3 regions of the Pseudarthrobacter sp. RHLT3-21 genome follow, and region 2 is predicted to be linked to each of the others. Evidence: riboswitches for the same ligand, from Rfam matches in the RefSeq annotation. Region 2 holds a riboswitch; each other region holds the start of a gene.
The links. Region 2 has a riboswitch for S-adenosylmethionine ahead of metX (homoserine O-acetyltransferase MetX). Riboswitches for the same ligand answer to the same signal wherever they lie in the genome.
Positions count from the first base shown of each region.

Region 1: it holds a riboswitch for S-adenosylmethionine, as region 2 does, so the genes downstream of both, AC50YA_RS12680 (DUF1737 domain-containing protein) here and metX (homoserine O-acetyltransferase MetX) in region 2, are expected to answer to the same signal.
Region 3: it holds a riboswitch for S-adenosylmethionine, as region 2 does, so the genes downstream of both, AC50YA_RS00985 (aminotransferase class V-fold PLP-dependent enzyme) here and metX (homoserine O-acetyltransferase MetX) in region 2, are expected to answer to the same signal.

Region 1 is NZ_JBWZCI010000010.1:41,402-48,277, reverse strand. It holds gene opgC (OpgC domain-containing protein) at 1-2,104, opposite strand, end outside; gene AC50YA_RS12685 (hypothetical protein) at 2,191-2,574, opposite strand; SAM riboswitch class IV at 2,825-2,940, shown strand; gene AC50YA_RS12680 (DUF1737 domain-containing protein) at 2,954-3,211, shown strand; gene AC50YA_RS12675 (rhodanese-like domain-containing protein) at 3,208-3,621, shown strand; gene AC50YA_RS12670 (O-succinylhomoserine sulfhydrylase) at 3,618-4,826, shown strand; gene AC50YA_RS12665 (hypothetical protein) at 4,990-5,601, shown strand; gene AC50YA_RS12660 (glutamate--cysteine ligase 2) at 5,678-6,876, opposite strand, start outside.
Region 2 is NZ_JBWZCI010000020.1:4,108-10,983, forward strand. It holds gene AC50YA_RS17495 (histidine phosphatase family protein) at 1-10, opposite strand, end outside; gene AC50YA_RS17500 (CPBP family intramembrane glutamic endopeptidase) at 155-934, shown strand; gene AC50YA_RS17505 (VOC family protein) at 1,061-1,699, opposite strand; gene AC50YA_RS17510 (bifunctional o-acetylhomoserine/o-acetylserine sulfhydrylase) at 1,905-3,257, shown strand; SAM riboswitch class IV at 3,326-3,440, shown strand; gene metX (homoserine O-acetyltransferase MetX) at 3,454-4,569, shown strand; gene AC50YA_RS17520 (MFS transporter) at 4,786-6,168, shown strand; gene AC50YA_RS17525 (zinc-dependent alcohol dehydrogenase family protein) at 6,276-6,876, shown strand, end outside.
Region 3 is NZ_JBWZCI010000001.1:211,472-218,347, forward strand. It holds gene AC50YA_RS00960 (hypothetical protein) at 1-117, opposite strand, end outside; gene AC50YA_RS00965 (fluoride efflux transporter FluC) at 161-559, opposite strand; gene AC50YA_RS00970 (fluoride efflux transporter FluC) at 556-975, opposite strand; gene AC50YA_RS00975 (metal-dependent transcriptional regulator) at 976-1,689, opposite strand; gene AC50YA_RS00980 (class I SAM-dependent methyltransferase) at 1,721-2,479, opposite strand; gene AC50YA_RS00985 (aminotransferase class V-fold PLP-dependent enzyme) at 2,585-4,024, opposite strand; SAM riboswitch class IV at 4,060-4,173, opposite strand; gene hisN (histidinol-phosphatase) at 4,332-5,144, opposite strand; gene rsgA (ribosome small subunit-dependent GTPase A) at 5,199-6,314, opposite strand; gene aroA (3-phosphoshikimate 1-carboxyvinyltransferase) at 6,298-6,876, opposite strand, start outside.

The DNA of each region.
Region 1 (6,876 bases), on a different contig from region 2:
AGGGGTTGCCCCACGACAGGAACGCGAAAACCATGGCAGCCCCGCAGCAGGCTGCCACCGCCCAAGTGTGCGCCGAGAGCCACACGACGATTTTCCGCCGGTGGAAACCAGCCACCAGGCCGATCACAAAAAGCACCTGCCACACCAGCAGCGGAAACGAATCCTCGAACTGCGAAGGCAGCAGCCGGGTCCGGGTTGCTGTGCCCACTGCGTAGACGCCCAGGGTTGCCGCCAGCACCCACAGAGTCCAGCCGCGGTTCAGGGCGGCGAGGATCAGCGGGCTGACCAGCAGCAGGACAACGTACAGGCCCATCACATTGAACTGCCACGGCCCGAACTGCAGGAGCAGGATGGCCGGAAGGACCTGGGGCGGTACGGGGAACTGAAAGAGCGATTCCATGCCGGCATACAGGTTGTAGGTCCGGCCGGCCGCAGCATGGCCAGCCCCACCTGTTCCCTGGTCGGTGTAGGTGGTGAGGGGATCCGTCTGGAAGATGGGTAACAGGGAAACCAGGAAAATGCCCACCAGTACCACTAAAGCGGTGACATAGAGCTTGCCCGCCCGCCGCGACGTCAGGTCCACCACCGTGCCGAAGTCGTCCTTGACCCGCGGCCCGTAGACCATACCCACCACCAGACCGGAGAACAGCACAAACAGCTCCGCGCCCGAGACGAAACCCACCGTTTCCTGGGTCAGGAGCTGGAAGAGGGACGTCAGGCCCAGATGGTTCACCACCACAAACACGATGGCTGCCCCGCGCAGCAGGTCCACGCGGGAATCCCGGTTTGACGGGTCGTTGTAACCCCAGGCAGCCACGGCCGTCACCCTCCGCGGGACCTGCCACAGGGCGATGAGGAGGATGAGCAGGGCCGCGCCCACGCTCCAGGCGGCCGCGCCGGTCAGGGTGTTGGCCTGGGCGTACTCCTGGCCGGAGACGATTTCAGTGACCGGACCCGTGACGAGGCCGGACGCGTTCAACCGGGCACGTGCGGCTGCAGACAAATCGGCGTTTCCCGTGATGGTCCAGTCGATGCTGGCCACGCCGGTGTCCCGGGTGCTGGTCCGTTCGTCCCAGACCACGGCAGCGGTCTTGCCGAACCGCCCGGACGTCGCCGCTTCGAGCGTCTGATCCCACCAGGCCCGTTTGATGTCGGCCTCCGCGGCGCCGCCGGCAGCGGGGCTGTAGAAGGCTGCGGTCTGCAGGAGGAACGGCTTGTCCCGTTGCTCCACGTACGTGGCGTAGAAGTCCTCGTTGCCGGCTCCGGTCAGCATCCCAGCCAGTTCCCCGGGGGCAGCCACGGTATTGACGGCGGCCGTACCGGCGGTGTCGTCATGGTAGGCGGACAGCCCCACCCATTCCACGGCATCGTCCCCGGGATAGTAGGGCGCATAGGCCCCGTCGGTGCCGTCCCAGGTGCCGTCGCCGTTGGTGTCCAACAGGGCAAAGCCGTCGCTGCCGGCAGCGGGGGCATTGCGGTTCCGGCCAAAGGGGTAGTCCCGCCCAAGGTAGGGTTCCCACACCATCACGGTGCCGGCGTCGTTCGTTTCCTTAAACTCCGCAGCCACTGCCCTAAAGGCGGACCGGTAGGCTGCCGGCTGTTGCCCCCAGTCAAGCCAGCTCCCGTTCATGTCCGGGGCGAAGCGGACCAGCACCTGGCCCCGGAAGCCCACCAAAATCCTGGTGATCTCGGCGGCAAAAGACCGGGCCGCGGCGTCATCAATCTGCTCCAGCGGAACTGTGGGTTTGACGGTGAGCATGGCATGGGAGCCCAAGGCCGCAGCTTGGTCCAGGAACTGCCGGATAGCGGTGGATTCCGAGGACCGGAAGGGGATGGAAATGTCATGACCCAACAGGGCCGGCGTCGCTCCCAGCCGCTCGGCAAAGCTGGCCGCCGAATCCTCGCCCCATTCAAGGACCGCGCCCAGCAGCGGCTTTTCCGGCTCCGGAGCTGTGCTGGCGGCGCGGGCGGTACCGGCGGTAAGTCCCATCGCCAGCACAGCCAGCAGGACGGCGAGCAGGAGCACGGCGGCGGCCCGCAGCCGGGTCCGCCCGGCAGAGCCGGCATGGCTGGCATTGTGGGTCGGTGCAGTGGCTGTTGGCATACTGGTGTAATCCCCCAAGAACGGCTGCTTCAAAGACGGTGGCCGGTGCCTCTGCCAACTCTATCTGCCTCAGCCTTTGGTCCGGATCAGCCCTGCTTAGTCTCAGGTCCAAGCACCACCAGCGGCGCCACCCGTTCCGCACACGAAACCCGGACCAGTTCCGGCGGCCCGTGCGCCACCCTGTTGTTCACTCCGGTATCGTCGCACCAGTCCAAGCCATATGGGTAGGCGGAAACAGCGACATTCCCGGCCGCCCACCCGGCCGGAACCGTGAATACAAAAGTGAACGCGCCGTCGTCGGACATGGGAGCCAGTTCCTCCAGCAACGCGATGCCGGCCGCGTCCGTGACCGTCACTTGGACCCGTGAGTCGGCGCCGTAGCGGGCATCGCAGGTGGCGTCTGGGGCACTGACGGTGACCTGGTCGCCGGGTTTCGCGGCGGCAGGCGAGACGGAAAACTCAGGTGGCATGCAGGGCGGCGGCGCGAAAATGTTCCGGCAGCTTGTCGCCCCCACCAGTACCGGCATGGCACACAGCCCCACGGCCAAAACGCGCGCCCAGGCGCCCGTCAGCGAAGGCCCCCGAATTTTCCCATGACCCGATTGTCCCGTCAGCGCCGGGGTTACGGAAGCACGGCGGGGTTACGGAAGCACGCGTTGGTTACGGAAGATGACGACGGCGGCGGTGCGGCGGGGCGGGGCGAGTGTTACGTTTTTGGGGAGTAATGAGAACCGGCGCCAAGCCCTGACTGGCCGGTCGGCAACCCTCCCTTTCGCGGCGGGGTGCCTCAGGTGAATACTCGGCATATCGACCCACTCGAGCTGCAAGCGTGAAAGAAGGAGTTCCGTCGTGTCTGACGCACCCGCCCCTGAAGAGAAACTGTCGTACCGGCTTGTCACCGGGCCGGATGACAGGTCTTTCTGTGAACGGATTTCCACTGCCCTGGCCGAAGGGTATGTCCTGCACGGCAGCCCGGCCGCAACGTTCAACGGAGGCGTTGTGATTGTTGCGCAGGCACTCATCCTCCCGTCGGCCATCGCCACCGCTGACGCCGCCGTCGCCTCCGCCGTGGAAGACCTCGATTTCGACGGCGAGGGCCACGCGTGAGCTACGCCGGCGACCTCACGCCACAGGAGGCTTGGGCCAAACTCGAGCAGGGCGCCATTCTGGTGGACGTCCGCACCGAAGGCGAATGGGCCCACATCGGTATCCCTGACACCAAGGCCACCGAAAACGATCCCCTGTTCATCCCGTGGACGTTCCCCGGCGGCATCCCCAACCCGGATTTCCTTAGCGACCTGACGCAGCAGGCGCCGGAGGACGACGGCACGGAACTGGTATTCCTCTGCCGCTCGGGCCAGCGCTCTGCAGCCGCCGCCATCGCCGCGACGCAGGCCGGTTTCACCTCCTACAACGTCCTGGAGGGTTTCGAGGGCGAGCCGGACCGCTACGGCGAGCGCACTGTCAACGGCTGGAAAAACCGCGGCCTGCCCACCAACCTGGGAATAGCCAAGTGACCTTCAACGAAGACGCCGCCGGCTGGAGCGCCGAGACGCAGGCGGTCCGCGGAGGGCTGGACCGCACCAACTTCCAGGAAACCACCGAGCCGGTCTTCCTGAACTCGGGCTTCGTCTACGAGTCCGCTGCCGCCGCCGAGCGTGCCTTCACCGGCGAGGACGAACGCTTCGTTTACTCCCGGTACGGCAACCCGTCCGTGGCCACTTTCCAGGAACGCCTCCGCCTGCTCGAAGGCACCGAGGCGTGCTTTGCGACGGCGTCGGGCATGTCAGCGGTCTTCACCGCCCTGGGTGCCCTGCTGGCTGCCGGGGACCGGGTGGTTGCCGCGCGCTCACTGTTCGGCTCCTGCTTTGTGATCCTGAACGAGATCCTGCCGCGCTGGGGCGTGGAAACCGTGTTTGTTGACGGCCCGGACCTCGAGCAGTGGGCTGCTGCACTGTCGGAGCCCACCACCGCAGTGTTCTTCGAATCGCCGTCCAACCCGATGCAGGAAATCGTGGACATCGCCGCGGTCAGCGAGCTGGCGCACGCCGCCGGGGCCACCGTCGTCGTCGACAATGTCTTTGCCACTCCGCTGCTGCAGCGCTGCGGCCAGCTGGGCGCGGACGTGATTGTGTACTCCGGCACCAAGCACATCGACGGCCAGGGACGCGTCCTGGGCGGCGCCATCCTGGGCACCAAGGAGTTCATTGACGGTCCGGTCAAGCAACTCATGCGGCACACCGGCCCGGCGCTCTCCGCGTTCAACGCCTGGGTGCTCACCAAGGGCCTGGAGACCATGGCGCTGCGTGTGAACCATTCCTCCGCCTCTGCGCTGCGGCTGGCCCAATGGCTTGAACAGCAGCCGGCCGTCAGCTGGGTCAAGTACCCGCTGCTCAAGTCACACCCTCAGTACCAGCTCGCCGCCAAGCAGATGAAGGCCGGCGGCACCGTCCTCACACTGGAACTTGCGACGACGGCTGACCGCTCGGGCAAGGACGCCGCCTTTGCGCTGTTGGACGCCTTGCGGATCATCGACATCTCCAACAACCTGGGCGACGCCAAGTCCCTCATCACGCATCCGGCCACCACCACGCACCGCGCCATGGGTCCCGAGGGCCGCGCCGCCATCGGGCTCAGCGACGGTGTGGTGCGGCTGTCGGTGGGCCTGGAGGACGTGGAGGACCTCATCGGTGACCTGGAACAGGCGCTCAAGCGGATCTAGCCTCCTGCCACGATACGCACAGTGATTTCGACGAGTCCGACACCACCGCATTGATGAAAGCCAGGCGGGAACACGTTGACGGCTCGTGTGTACAAGCGTAGCTTCGGGGCCATACGCACCTTGTCCTCCGACAGTGCGGCCGCTCAGACAAGAAGAGTCAGCCATGGGCAGGAACCATCCGTATCGTCATGCCGGCGCGGTCGTCGTCGCAGGAACGCTTGTCTGGGGAATCGGTATTTCCCCAGTGCCGCGTGTCTACACGACGACGGATCCTGCAGCACGATTGGACATGCTGCAGCGCTCCCGACGGATCTGGGTCACGGGGCAGTTCCTGACCGCAGCCGGCACTGCAGCCGTGCCCTTCGGCTTCGCGGCGTTCGCGCAGGCGCTTCGGCCCGGCCTCTCGAAAAAGCTGCCGGCGGCTGCCGCGACGGCCTTGCTCGTCGGCGCGCCCTTGTTCATTGCCACGGTCGCAGGCCGCGCCTCAGACCTCGAGCGGTTCGCTTACCGGCGCGGCCCTGCCTGGCCGTTTCTGGTCTTCTCCAGTCTCCATGTTGCTGCGCTGGGCGCGCTCGGAACTGCCCTGCTTCGCACGCCCGTGAATCGGTGGGTGGGGGTGACCGCCGCCGCAAGCGCCCCCGTATTCGGTGCGATTCTTATGGCCAAGAAGGACATACCGCCCTTCGTGTTCTATCTGGTGGAGCAGGCCGTCGGCATTTACCTGTGCTTCCACAAAGAATCAATTGACCTGTCCGGAGGTCCGGAGCAGATCTAGGCGCCGCTTCAGTTCGCGGCAGTTGATCTCGCGCGCACTCGCGCACTGCCGTGAAGTGCCATCTCGGCGAGGTGCGTCAGGACTGGCGCACCCGCAGCAGCACCGGCACAGCTTTCGGTCCGGCATCGCTGTCGGGGTCAGCGTCGGCGTCGGTGTCCGCACCGTCAGCACCGCCAGACCCGCGCATGGTGGTCCGCACGGCGTGCGCGACGACGGCACCCAGCCCGCCGTCGTCGCACCCTGTTTCCTCCATTGCCGCATCCCGCACCTGGCGCTGCAGCTCCGAGCCGGTCCCCTGCGCCAGGATGTCCCGGACGCCGTTCCGGACCAGGTCCAGCTCCTCCTGTTCGGCCAGCACGGGCTCAAGGTAATCCACCAGCGCTTCCACAACTTCCTCCGCCGGTGCCGGCCGGAAGCTGCCGAAGTCCAGTAGGTGGCCGCGCAGCCCGCAGTTGCTGGCCTGCCAGGCGGCCATGCGCAACAGGACCGTGGGAACGGGAGCGGGTTCCACGCCTTCCCGCCACTCCCGGCTGGCCGATTCCACCAAGGCCCGGACCAGCACGCCAATCAGTGCCGCATCCTCGGCCCGCAGACAGACATCGGCCACGCGGACTTCGACGGTGGGGTGGTTCCGGGACAGGCGCGCATCGAAGTAGATCATGCCCTCGTCCAGCAGCACCCCGCTGTCCAGCAGCCGTGTCACCACCCGCCGGTACGTGGACAGGGTGGTGAAAATAGCGGACGGACCCGACGTCGGCCAGCGGTTCCATGCCTGCGTCCGGTAGCTCTCGAACCCGGTTTCAACGCCGTTCCAGAATGGGGAGTTTGCGCTGATGGCCGTGAGAACTGCCAGCTTGTCCCGGATCCTGTCCAGGACGGCGACGCCCTCTTCCGGAGATTCAATGTAGGTGTGGACGTGGAAGCCGCACGTCAGCTGTTCGTGGACGGTCAGTCCGAAGCGTTCCTGCATGGTCGCATACCGCGGGTTCGGGGTGGTGTGGCTGGTGGATGTCATGGGCGATGTTGCCAAGGCAGCCACCCGGGCGCCGTGCTTCCGCGCAGCCTGATCCGCCAGGACGCGGCCCCGCCGGATTTGCCGGAGCAGTTCCTCGTACTCCAGGCACGGACGGGTCTGGGTCTCGATCTGCTCAAGCTTCAGCTCGGCACTCAGGCCTGTTTCGACGTCGTCGTCCGGTTTATCCTGCGCGTCCGGCAGCCGCGGCTTGTCCGGGGAGTCATCCGCGGCAAGCTCGCGGCTGGCGAGCAGGGCATCAG
Region 2 (6,876 bases):
GCGCGCTCATAAGCCCCAAGCATAGGTGCCCCCGCAACGGACGCTCTCTCACTTTTGGTGAGTTTTTGGCGGACGCTCTCTCACTTTTGGTGAGCCCCGGCGAGCTGGCCACCCTAATCAGCGAAGAACCAGAAACTACAGGCAAGATGGAACCATGTTGGTTCCCTCCCGCCGTAGGCTGCGGATCGAAGTCTGGATTGTGCTGGGCCTTTCCTTGGGGCAGTCCGCCGTCTACTCGGTGGTGCAGCTGCTGGACAAGATGACCCGGGCCCCACTGGCCGAAGGCACGTCCACGCTGAACCGGTCACAGAGCCCGCGCGAATACTTCGACCTGACGTACCAGCTGCTGGACATCGTTTTTGCCCTTGTGCCCGTGCTGCTGGTCATCTACTTCCTCACGGACCAGCGGCAGTCCGGCGCTGGCGTGAGCAGCCACGGCAGTTCGGCATTCCGGAAGCTGGGCTTCAACTTCGCCAGGCCGGGCCGCGATCTGCTGCAGGGCTTTGGCCTCGCGGCGCTGATCGGAATTCCTTCACTGGGTCTTTATGCCGCGGGACGTGCCCTGGGGATCACCACCGCCATCATCCCCAGCGCACTCGACTCGTACTGGTGGACCGTTCCCGTCCTGATCCTGTCCGCGCTGCGGCACGCCGTGGTGGAGGAGGTCATCGTGGTGGGCTATCTCCTGGACCGCTTCGGCAAGTTCGGCTGGAGCATGCCCCTGGCCATCTTCACGAGCTCGATGCTCCGCGGCAGCTACCACCTGTACCAAGGCTTCGGGCCGTTCATCGGCAACGCAGTGATGGGTGTGGTGTTCGCCTGGCTTTACACCAGGACCAAACGGGTTATGCCGCTGGTCATCGCGCATGCGCTGCTGGACTTCGTGGCCTTCGTTGGCTTCAGCCTCTTTGGCCGGGCTGTGGGCCTGGGGTAGGTCAGCCGTGGTTCCCGTGCGTCACAGGCGCAGTGAAGCAGGCCCGGCCTTAAAGGGATTCGGCCGCCATCGGTGGGTGGCATCATTGGCACCCGCTGATGGCGGCCGAAGCTATTGAACGTGCAATCAGATGGTGACTGCGCCCGTAGCGGTTTCGAAGGTCACGGACAGGATGCCAGGGGTTCCATGCGGAGCCACCCAGTCAACGGCCACATCCTCCAGCGGCTTCTCGACGGGTTCACCCAGCCATTCCGTCACGCGTGCGGCGGAACCGGCTATGGTCAGGCAGCTCATCTTGACGTTGCTCTCATAGGCGTTGGACGGGTGCAGGGCGGGGTCGCCCTCCCACTTGAGCATGTACGGGACCTGCGGGTCCGCGATCAGGCCCAGGATGCCGATCTGCTTCCAGACCAGCTCACGGCCGTCCGGGAACTTGCGGTTGCCGTTCACGGCAGCACGGCCCAGGCGGTCTTCGAACGGAGCGAGGTCGTCCACTTCGACGCACCAGCCCATCCAGCCGCCGCCGGCCTCGGACCGCGCCCGGACAGCCTGCCCGAAGGGAGCCTTGTCCGATGCCGGGTGGTTCAGGACCTCCACAACTTCCAGGTATTTGTGGCCGGCGAGGGGAATAATCATGTTCCGGGTTCCAAACCGGGGGTGCACTCCACCCTTCACGGCTTCAACGCCGAGGGCGGACGAAATACGTTCGGTGGTGGCAACGAGGCCATCTTGTTCACAGGCGTAAGAGACGTGATCCATGCGCATGCCATCATCTTGGCACTTTGTGATCCGGCTCTCAGCTAAGGGTAGCCTTACCGGATTCCTGTTGCGTCACGAGTGGACATTCCGCCCTGAATGTAGGAGAAGAAGCCGCCGACTGACCACGTTCGTCACAATCCTGTTCCCGTCCGGGAAGTCTTCCTACACTGAACGCAACCGAGCAGTGCCACACCACGTCAAGGAGCATTGAATGTCGAACGGATGGTCTTTCGAAACCCGCCAGATCCACGCTGGCCAGGAACCGGACAGCGCCACCGGCGCCCGGGCGCTCCCCATTTACCAGACGACGTCGTTCGTCTTCCCGAGCGCTGAAAGCGCCGCCAACCGGTTTGCCCTCGCAGAGCTCGCGCCGATCTACACCCGCATCGGCAACCCCACGCAGGACGCTGTTGAACAGCGGATTGCCAGCCTGGAGGGCGGACTCGCTGCGCTGCTGCTGAGTTCGGGACAGGCCGCTGAAACCTTTGCCATCCTGAACATTGCCGAGGCCGGTGACCACGTCGTAGCCAGCCCCAGCCTGTACGGCGGGACGTATAACCTCCTGGCGCACACCCTCAAGAAGTTCGGCATCTCCGTCACGTTTGTGGCTGACCCGGACAACCTGGACCATTGGCGCGATGCTGTCCAGCCCAATACCAAGCTCTTCTTCGCCGAAGTGGTCTCCAACCCCCGCCAGGACGTGCTGGACATCGAGGGTGTGTCCCGGACCGCCCACGACGCCGGCGTGCCCCTCGTTGTGGATAACACCCTCTCCACGCCGTACCTCATCCGCCCGCTCGAATGGGGCGCGGACATTGTGGTCCACTCCGCCACCAAGTATCTCGGCGGGCACGGATCTGCCATTGCCGGGGTGATTGTGGACTCGGGTAACTTCGACTTCGGCGCGGACCCGGAACGGTTCCCGGGCTTCAACACCCCGGACCCCACCTACAACGGGCTGGTCTACGCCCGTGACCTTGGGGCCGGCGGAGCCCTCGGCGCCAACCTGTCCTACATCCTCAAGGCCCGCGTCCAGCTGCTGCGCGACCTCGGCTCGGCAGTGTCACCCTTCAACGCCTTCCTCATCGCCCAGGGCCTGGAGACGCTGAGCCTGCGGGTGGAACGGCACGTGGCCAATGCCGTCAACGTCGCGGAGTGGCTTGAGGCAAGGGACGACGTCGAATCCGTCGCCTATGCCGGGCTGCCCTCCAGCCCGTGGTACGAGCGCGGCCGCAAATACGGCCCCAAAGGCACCGGTGCGGTGGTCGCGTTCAACCTGGCCGGCGGCGCAGAGGCCGGGAAGCGCTTCGTGGATGCCCTGGAGCTGCACTCCCATGTGGCCAACATCGGGGACGTCCGTTCACTGGTGATCCACCCGGCATCAACCACGCACAGCCAGCTCTCGCCCGAGCAGCAGGCCATCGCCGGGGTCACTCCGGGACTGGTCCGCCTGTCCGTGGGCATCGAACACATCGATGACATCCTCGCCGACCTTGAAGCCGGCTTCCGGGCGGCCAAGGGCGCGGCGGAGCCTAACAAAGACGCGGCAGGCCAGGGGAAGTAAGGCCCCCGCAAAGTCACAACCAGTCACACGCTTAGCAATGGACCGGGGCTGTTCGTACACTCGAAGCAGGTCATGAGTGCCAGCGACAGCCCCGGCTTGCTGGCCGGCAACCCTCTTTCGCGGCGGGGTGCCCCGGGTGAGGACCTGGCCTGCCGGTCAATTGACGGTGGGCAAGCGCGTAGAAAAGGTCCTTGCCATGACGATTACGATTTCCCGAACTGCAGCCCCCGGTAACGGTGTGGTCCGTTACGCCAGCATTGGTGGCCTCGAGCTCGAGGCCGGCGGGTACCTCCCGGATGTCACCCTCGGCTATGAAACGTGGGGCACCCTCAACGCGGACGGCTCCAACGCCGTCCTGATTGAGCATGCCCTGACCGGCAGCACGCACGTGACACGGGGCGATAGTGACGAGCCCGGCTGGTGGGAACAGCTGGCCGGACCCGGGGCGCCGGTGGACACGGACCGGTTCTTTGTGGTCTCCATCAACATTGTGGGCGGCTGCTACGGCTCCACCGGGCCGTCCTCGGTTGCCCCGGACGGCACGCCGTGGGGGTCCCGTTTTCCTCTGGTGACACTGCGGGATACAACAGCGGCTGAGGCCAGGCTGGCTGACCAGCTGGGCATCCCGAGCTGGTATGCCGTGCTGGGCGGCTCCATGGGCGGCGCACGGGCCCTGGAATGGGCGGTCACCTACCCGGAACGTGTACAGCGTTGCGCCGTCATCTCGATCGGTGCCGCCAGCACGGCCGAACAGATCGCGTTCGCCCAGGCGCAGACGCTCGCCATCCGCCAGGACACCAATTTCAACGACGGCGACTACTACGGCGGTCCGCTGCCGGAGGACGGCCTGGCCCTGGCCCGGCGCATTGCGCACATCACCTACCGCTCCGCAGAGGAATTCGATGGCCGCTTCGGCCGGTCGGCCCAGCACCCGGAATCGCCGTTCCAGGCGGCGGCGCTGGGGGAGCGGGGCCGCTACCAGGTGGAAAGCTACCTGGACCACCAGGGCCAAAAACTGGTGCGGCGCTTTGATGCCAACAGCTACATCGCCATCACCGACGCCCTGATGAGCCACGATGTCTGCCGCGGGCGGGGCTCGCTGAATGAGGCCTTGGGCCGTGCCACCGCCAGGTTCTTCGTGGCCGCCGTGGATAGTGACCGGCTGTACTTCCCGTCGCAGTCCCGTGAGCTGGCTGACGCGCTCCCGGGCGACGTGGACGTCCACGTTATTGCGGCTCCGATCGGCCACGACGGTTTCCTGACCGAGATCGGCCAGCTCGGCGCCCAGCTCCGGCGGCATCTCGCCGACTGAGCCGGACAGGGCCGGGACAGAGCCGGAACCCAGCCCGGATAGAGCCGGACAGGGCACATGTGCATAAATGCAGATAGGTTCTGCGCTTTTCGTCGTTGAGCATGACCCGTCGCCAGTCCATACTCGTGGGACCCGGCGCGTCGTGGTGAACGTCATGCATGGCCGCCAACGTCTGGTCCCCAGTGGTGTCGATGGAGACGCCGAAGGAGTTCACGCATGAGCACGGATAACTCCGCCGCAAGGCGAGCAGTGGAAACCGATGTCAAGACCTCAGGCCTGAAAAAAGTCGTCACGGCTTCCATGGCCGGCACCGTGGTTGAGTGGTACGAGTTTTTTCTCTACGCCTCCGCAGCCACCCTGGTCTTTGGCAAAATGTTCTTCCCCAATTCCGGAACGGAACTGGATGGCATCATTGCAGCGTTTGTCACGTATGCGGTGGGATTCGTCGCCAGACCCATCGGCGGGATTGTCTTCGGACACTTCGGTGACAAGTTCGGCCGGAAGCAGCTCCTGCAGCTGAGCATCATCCTGGTGGGCGTCTCCACTTTCCTGATGGGCTGCCTGCCCAGCTTCGCGCAGATCGGCTACTGGGCGCCGGCGTTGCTCGTGCTCCTGCGCTTCGTGCAGGGCTTCGCTGTCGGCGGTGAATGGGGAGGCGCGGTTCTTCTCGTGGCCGAACACAGCCCGAACAAGTCGCGCGGATTCTGGTCAAGCTGGCCACAGTCTGCCGTCCCGATGGGCAACCTCCTTGCCACGGGCGTGTTGTTCACCTTGTCCTCCACCCTCTCTTCCGCTGACTTCCTCGGCTGGGGCTGGCGGGTGGCGTTCTGGCTCTCTGCCGTGATCGTGGTGATCGGCTACTACATCCGCACCAAGGTCCAGGACGCACCGATATTCCTGGAGGCGCGTAAGGAAGTCACTGTCGAGAAGAAGGGCTACGGCGTCGGGGAAGTCTTCCGCCGCTACCCCCGGGGCGTCTTTACGGCCATGGGCCTGCGGTTCGCGGAGAACATCCTCTATTACCTCGTGGTCACGTTCTCCATCACCTACCTCAAAGTTGTGGTCGAGACGGACACCTCCCGGATCCTGCTGCTCCTGCTGGTGGCGCACTTCATCCACTTATGCGCTGTCCCGCTCGTCGGCAAGATGTCCGATGCTTTTGGCCGCCGGCCTGTGTACATCGCCGGTGCGGTCCTCGGTGGAACCTGGGGCTTCTTCGCTTTCCCGATGATGGACACCGCCAACGACCTCGTCATCCTGGCCGCGATCACCATCGGCCTGCTTTTTCACGCACTGATGTACGCGGGACAGCCGTCAATCATGGCGGAGATGTTCCCCACCCGGATGCGGTATTCGGGCGTTTCGCTCGGCTACCAGGTGACGTCGATTGTGGCAGGTTCGCTGGCACCGATCATCGCCAGCTCGCTCCTGGCCAGCTTCGGATCCTCCACTCCGGTGGCTCTCTACCTGCTGGCTGCCTGCATCGTGACAGCGGTCTCCGTGTTCTTCCTTAAGGAAACCCGCGGCATCTCATTGCACGACGTCGACGCCGCTGACGCCCAGGGCACCGCCGATCTCCTGGCGGCCGCCAGGAAGTAGGCCCGCCAGGACGCGGCAACACCAGCGCATAGCTGCTGCCCGGACCCGCGCATGCAGGTCCGGGCAGCAGCACGCCAGCCCCTTTACCCCGAAGGTCAGGAACTTCCATGCGAGCAGCAGTTCTTTACTCCACCGTCCCGCCCGGCACCAGCTACACCGACGCAAAGCCCCTGGTGGTGCAGGAGCTGGACCGTCCCGAACCCCGTGCCGGTGAACTGGGCGTCACCATCAAGTACTCCAGCCTCTGCCACTCCGACCTGTCCGTCGTGGACGGCTCCCGCGTCCGGCCCCTCCCCATGGCACTGGGGCATGAGGCAGTAGGCCGCGTCGACGCCGTGGGCGAGGGCGTTAAGGACATCAAAGCGGGGGACCACGTGGTGCTTGTTTTTGTGCCGAGCTGTGGGAAGTGCCGGGCCTGCTCCGCCGGCCGGCCCGCGCTCTGCCACCGCGCCGCCGAAGTCAACAGCTCCGGCGACCTGCTGCACGGCGATGCCTTGCTCCGCACCCCGGAGGGCGGGCGGATCAACCACCATCTGGGCGTCTCGGCCTTCGCCGACTATGCCGTGGTGGCGCGCGAGTCCGTGGTGGCTATTGACGACGACGTCCCGGACACTGTGGCGGCCATGTTCGGGTGCGCGGTGCTCACTGGAATGGGCGCCGTGCTTAACACGGCTGCGGTGACGGCCGGGCAGTCCGTGGCAGTCTTCG
Region 3 (6,876 bases), on a different contig from region 2:
CGGGTTATCCAGGATGTCGCCCAGCTCCGCCTCGGTCATTCGTTTGGGGATGCCATGGCGCTGGGCCATTTCCATCGGTACATCAAGGGCAATTGCCGCGTCACGTCTGCTAATCATCAGAGTCAACGATACGGGACCGGGCCAAACCCGAAAGAGCGTCCTACGACGCCAGTGCGATGCCCACAGCCGCAGCGGCAAATCCCGCGGCGAGGTTGGCTCCGATGTTCAGGGCTGCCGCCCCGAAGCGCGACTCACTCAGGAGCCGCACCGTGGCGGTGGTCCAGGAGCTGAACGTGGTGAGGCCGCCGGCAAGGCCGGTGGCGACGGCGGTCTGCCACTCGGGACCAAGGCCGAGCCGTCCGGTGATGCCGATGGAGAGCCCGATGATCAAGCACCCCGTGACGTTGACTGTCAGCGTGGCCCACGGCCAGTGCCGCGGCGTACCGCTGGCGCTGACAGTGGCACGGAGCCCGTCACGGTGTGCGAACCAGCTGTCGACGGCGAAGCGCAGCAGGGCGCCTGCCATGCCGCACACTCCCACCAGGACCGCGGCCATCATGACGCTGCCTCCAGCCGGTCGGTGAGCAGCCGCCCGGTCCGCCAGCCACCGGCCGCGGCGCCCAGACCCAGCAGCAGGGACAACCCCAGGTAGGCAATCCACACGGGATGTTCGCCGGCCGTGGCCAGCTGGTCAAGAGAGAAAATTACGGCTGAGAACGTGGTGAACGAGCCCAGAAGGCCTGGCCCGAGGCCGGCGCGGAGCCAGAATGCTGTATGCGGCCGGGCCATCCAGACCGTGGTGAGGGCGGCCAGCACAAAACTTCCGACGACGTTGATTCCCAGCGTGGTCCAAGGCATTGCCCCCGCGGTTTCCGGAAACGCGAGTCCCAGGCCATACCGCAGTTCCGTTCCGGCCAGGCCCCCTGCCGCAACGGCCAGCCAGGCCCCCCAGCGCGGCACGTGGGCGTTGCTCATTCAGCTGTCGCTGAGGGTGCAGCCGGTGTGGGGGTGGACGCTGTGGACCCAGAGCGCAGCGGTGACTTCATCCGCGAGATCGTAGTCCCGCTTCCGGCCCCCGTTGTTGATCCGCACCATCAGCGCGCCGCCGAACGGCTTGCGGCCCACTACCTCCACCTCGGCATCGAGATCGATTTCCTCGGCGGAAAGATACCGCAGCAGATCCGGATTCTCGTCGCTGATCCGGGTGATCCTGCCGGTGTGCCCGGGATCGAGTCCGCCGAGGAGATGGGCCTCCGGCAGCAGCACCGTGCCGTCCGCGGCGGGGATCGGGTCACCGTGCGGATCACGTTGCGGGTTGCCGAGTTTCGCCGCCATGCGCTCAATAAACGTGTCCGACACCGCGTGCTCCAGCAGTTCGGCTTCGTCATGGACTTCGTCCCAGCTGTAGCCGAGCTCCTGCACGAGGTAGGTCTCAATGAGCCGGTGCCGGCGCACCATGGACAATGCCAGCCGGACCCCGGAGTCCGTCAGGGTGATGGCGCTGTATGGCTTGTGGTCCACCAGGCCCTGGTCCTTGAGTTTTCGGACCATCTCCGAGACCGAGGAATTGGCCACCCCCAGGCGCTGCGCGAGCTGGGAAGACGTGATCGGTTTGTCCTGCCACTCCGTGAAGCCGTAGATGACCTTGACGTAGTCCTCGATCGAGGAGGAGGGCGCGCTGGTCTTCACGCCTCCAAGCCTACCCGGTGGTCCGCGCCCGTCACGCCTTCGTGGCCCGCCACGTCAGCGTCAGGTACGGCAGGCTGATGTCCTCTTCCACGGCGTGCCCCAGAAGCTCGTGCAGGTACCAGTCCAGGTTGGCCAGGACCTTGCTGCGGGTGGCTTCGCCGGCGCGCAGGTAGTAGCTGCGGGACTTCGTCAGTTCCATGATGTCCGCCGTACTGAGGCTGTCTTCCCACCGCGTCACATGGCTTTCGAGGCCTTCAAACTCCGGCCCGACCACCGGGCGGAACCCGGGCTTGTAGACGTCGCCCGCGTGCATGATGCGGGACAACCGGTGGACCCACGGAACGGACGTGTCCAGCTGGTTCCAGATCAGCCCCAGGGTTCCGCCGGGCCGCAGGATCCGCGCCAGCTCGGTGCTCGCCGGCAGCGGATCGCACCAATGCCAGGCCTGCGCAACGCTCACGACGTCGAACGAGGAGTCCGCGAGGCCGGTGGCCTCTGCGGTCCCTTGGGTCGCTGCGGCCGCCGGGTAGTGGGCCTGCAGCTGTCCAAGCATGTCCTGCGACGGGTCCACGGCGGAAACCGCCAGCGCGCGTTCAAGCAGCAGGGCGGTGAACTTGCCGGTCCCGGCACCCACGTCCGCAGCGTCCCTGGCCCCGGCAGGGATCAGCCAGTCCGCTGATTCGGCAGGGTAGCCAGGCCGTACACGCTGGTAATGTTCGCCGCCGTCCTGGAAACTCTGTCCGAGTTCCATGCGGCGTCCGTGCTCAAGCCTGGGGCCACCCCGTGCCACGTGCGGCCTCCTTCAACTGTGCCCGTCGGTATCCTTCGAATTTACCGTATGCGCCGCCGCCGGGTGGGCAGCCGCCAGGTGAGGAACGGGTCAGTCAGTCGTCGGTCAGTCGTCAAGGCACGGGGCGGCGCCGGCGGTGCCCGGCGTGTTGGGCGCCCAGTGCGGGTACGTGCGGGTGTCGTTGGCCGGAACCCAGCGGCCCGCGTCCACCACGTAGTCCCAGCCCAGGCCGCTCCGGCGCAGCTGTTCCAGGCCTGCAAGGAGCCGCTGGGCGTCCTCCAACCGGGAGCCCACACCGAAGCTGGCCCGCAGCGAACCGGAGGGGAGGCCGAGGCGCTTGAGCAGCGGGTGCGCGCAGAAGCGGCCATCCCGCAGGCCAACGCCGTGCTCGGCAGACAGGTAGGCAGCCACCAGCCCGGCGTCATACCCTGCCACGGAGAAGTTCACCACGCCGATGGTGCCGGTCTCGGCGTCCGTGTCCGAGAAGATCTGGTGCACGGTGACGCCGTCGATCTTCCCGAGCCCGTCTACCAGGAATGACCTGATAGCTGCCTCATGGGCATGCCAGCGGTCCTGGTCCAGGGACGCGATGACCTGGGTGGCGCGGGCCAAGGTGGCCGCGCCCAGGACGTTGGGGGAGCCGCCCTCATGCCGGGCCGGACCGGTGGCCCAGCTGACGCCGTCGAGCTTTGCCTCGCGAACGGCGCCGCCGCCGGCCAGGTGGGGAGTTCCGGCGTCGAGCCAGTCGGCGCGGCCCACCAGGACCCCGGAGCCGAAGGGTGCGTAGAGCTTGTGGCCGGAGAAGGCGAGGTAGTCGACGTCGTCGGCGCTGATACTGATGCGCCGGTGCGGCGCGAGCTGCGCGGCGTCCACCACGATCCGCGCGCCGTACTCATGGGCCAGTGCGGCCAAGGCCCTGATCGGGAGGATCTCGCCGGTGACGTTGGACGCCCCCGTGACGGCGAGCAGGCTGACGTTGCCCTGCTCAAGTTCGGCGCGGAGGACCTCGATGGTACCTGCGATTGTGTCCGCGGCGACGACGCTCCGGTGCGGGCCCCCCTGCCAGGGCAGGAGGTTGGCGTGGTGTTCGATGTCCAGGTAGAGGACATCGCCATTCGGCCGCCCGTCCGTCGCTGGCAGGCAACCCGCCAGCAGGTTCAATGAGTCGGTGGTGTTCCGCGTGAAGATGACGGAGTCGTCCGGGCGCCCGCCCACAAAGTCGCGCACGATGTCCCGGGCGTTCTCGTAGACGGAGGTGCTGATCTGCGACGCGTAGCCGGCGCCGCGGTGGACGCTTGCGTAGAACGGCAGGATCTCGTTGAGATAGGCGGACACCACGGAGAGGGCGGGAGCGGATGCGCCGTAGTCCAGGTTTGCATAGCGGACATGACCGCCCTGGATCAGCGGGGCCTGGATTTCCGCGCCGGTGACGGCGGAAAGGGGGCGCCCGGCGATGGCGGCGGCATCGCTGAACAGCGAAGCGGCGTTGGCGGGGGCGGCATTGTTGGGAGAAACAGTGTTGGGGGAGACTGTGGCAGTAGTCACGGAGACCTCACTCTTAAAGGACTCCCGGTACCGGGAATCCGCGCTTGCCGTGTCCGTTCCGGACCGGCCTGGTCGTCACCCGGGGCACCCCACCGCGAATGGAGGGTTGCCGGCCAGCAAACCGGGGTTTAGCGCTGGCACTCGTGACCTGTTAAGAGCGTAGAACATGGGCCGCGGCAAGAAGGAAGCCCGGCCCAATGTTAAGGGCTTTGTTACGCGAGTTTGAGGAATGGCACATTTGTCGAAGATACGACGGCGGGCGCCCCACTTGAGGAGGCGCCCGCCGTCGATAATTCGGTAGAAGTGCCTACAGAAGATCGTCCAGGTCCGGGTTCAGCCGCTTAAGGACCTCTGAGTGCAGGATGGAGTTCGTGGCCAGGGCGTTGCCGCCGAACGGTCCGTCCTGGCCCTCCAGGGAGGTGAACCGGCCGCCGGCTTCCACCACGATGGGCACCAGGGCAGCCATGTCGTACAGGTTCAGTTCCGGCTCGCAGGCGATGTCCACGGAACCTTCGGCCACCATGCAGTAGGACCAGAAATCGCCGTAGGCGCGCGTCCGCCACACGTCCTCGGTCAGGCCCAGGAACTCATCCAGGTTGCCGCGTTCCTTCCAGCCGCCCAGGCTGGAGTAGGACAACGAGGCATCCGAAAGTTTAGCGACGTTCGAGACCCGGAGCCGGGTTGCGGCGGCGAGGGACTTGCCCATGTACGCGCCGGAACCCTTGGCGGCCCACCAGCGCTTGCCCAGTGCCGGCGCGCTGACCACTCCCACCACGGGTTCGCCTTCGTCCACGAGGGCGATCAGTGTGGCCCAAACGGGGACACCGCGGACAAAGTTCTTGGTGCCGTCGATGGGATCAATGATCCAGCGGCGGGAGCCGTGGCCGGAGCTGCCGAATTCCTCGCCCAGCACGGCGTCCCGGGGACGCGAGCGGGAGAGCTGGCCCCGGATGGCTTCCTCTGCGGACTTGTCCGCGTCCGTGACCGGCGTCAGGTCCGGCTTGGTCTCGATGTGGAGGTCCAGTGCTTTGAAGCGGCTCATGGTCTGGTCATCCACGGAATCGGCCAGCACATGGGCAAGGCGCAGGTCATCGTTGTAGCTCGAAGCGGGTTGGATCATGGTTCCAAACTACCGTCTCAGGGCCGCGGGGTTGGGGACGTCGGCGTTCCGCCGCTAGCCGATGCTGCCCAGTTCCTTGGTTTCCTGGCCCACCAGTCGGGGATCAGTACCCAGCAGCCGCCGCAGCGACGCGAGCCGGGACGGGCCGGTGGGGCCCGCGTGGCCGGCCGTCACCCAGGCATCCACTCCGCAGTTGACGGCCGCGGTGTTGTGCTTGCAGCCACGCTCGCAGGCATCCGTGCCCGGCTCCAGGTCCGGGAAGGAGCGCAGGATCCGGTCCGGGTCCACATGGGCCAGGCCAAACGAGCGGATGCCGGGAGTATCGATGATCCAGCTTCCGGCGGGAGCTCCGGTCAGTTTCAGGGCAAGGGCCGACGACGACGTGTGGCGGCCGCGACCGGTCACCGCGTTCACGCCACCGGTAGCCCGTTCGGCCCCCGTGAGCGCGTTGACCATGGTGGATTTGCCCACGCCGGAATGCCCCAGCATCACCGAGACCTTGCCCTCAAGGTATGCGCGGAGCTGCGAAACTGCATCACTGTCCAAACGGGCCGAGAGGCCGTCATCGGAGCGGGCATCGATACCGGAGGCCTCGGAGTCCGACGTGCGGCTGATGATCACCGGGAAGTCCAGGTGTTCGTAGTTGGACAACAGTTCCGCGGGATCCTTGACATCTGCCTTGGTGACGAGCAGCAGCGGCTCAATGCCGGCGTCGTAAGCGGCCACCAGGGCGCGGTCAATGAAGCCGGTGCGCGGCTCCGGGTTCGCGGCGGCCACCACCACCACCAGCTGATCGGCGTTGGCAACCACCGCACGTTCGATCGGATCCGTGTCATCGGCGCTGCGGCGCAGCAGGGTCCTGCGGTCCTGGATCCGGACCAGGCGGGCCAGGGTGTCGGGCTCCCCGGAGACATCGCCTACAAGGGAGACGAAGTCGCCGGCCACCACGGGGGAGCGGCGCAGTTCGCGGGCCCGCGCGGCGATAATGATCCGCTCGTCGCCCGAGTCCTCACCGACGACGGCGGTGTACCGGCCGCGGTCCACGGTGATGATGCGGCCCGTGACGGCGTCGTCGTGGCTGGGGCGGTCCTTCGTGCGCGGCCGGGAGCCCTTTTTGCTGGGTCGGATCCGGACATCGGACTCGTCCCAGGAATCAGTGCTGCGTGCCACCAGTGGGACCTTCCGTGGCGTCATTGGCGGGCGCACCCTGGGCCAGCATGTCGGCCCACATCTGCGGGAATTCCGGCATGGTCTTAGCCGTGGTGGCGATGTCCTGGACCTCGATGCCCGGAACTGCGAGGCCGAGGATGGCGCCCGCGGTGGCCATCCGGTGGTCCGCGTAGCTGTGGACGACGCCGGCGTGCAGCTTTGCCGGGCGGATCACCAGGCCGTCGCTGGTCTCTTCCGCGTCGCCGCCGAGGCGGTTGATTTCGGTGACCAGCGCGGCCAGCCGGTCCGTTTCGTGGCCGCGAAGGTGCGCGATGCCCGTCAGCCGTGAAGGTCCGCTGGCCAGGGCGCAGAGGGCCGCCACGGTGGGGGCGAGTTCGCTGGTTTCGTCAAAAACCGCACCCATGATCTCTGGCCCGCCGATGACGGTCAGGACCCCGTCAGCCAGGCTGACGTCCGCGCCCATCTCCGCCAGGATGCTGCGCCAGAGATCTCCCACCTGCGTGGTGCCGGTGGGCCAGTCCGGGATGCGGACGGTGCCGCCGGAGGCCAACGCTGCTGCCAA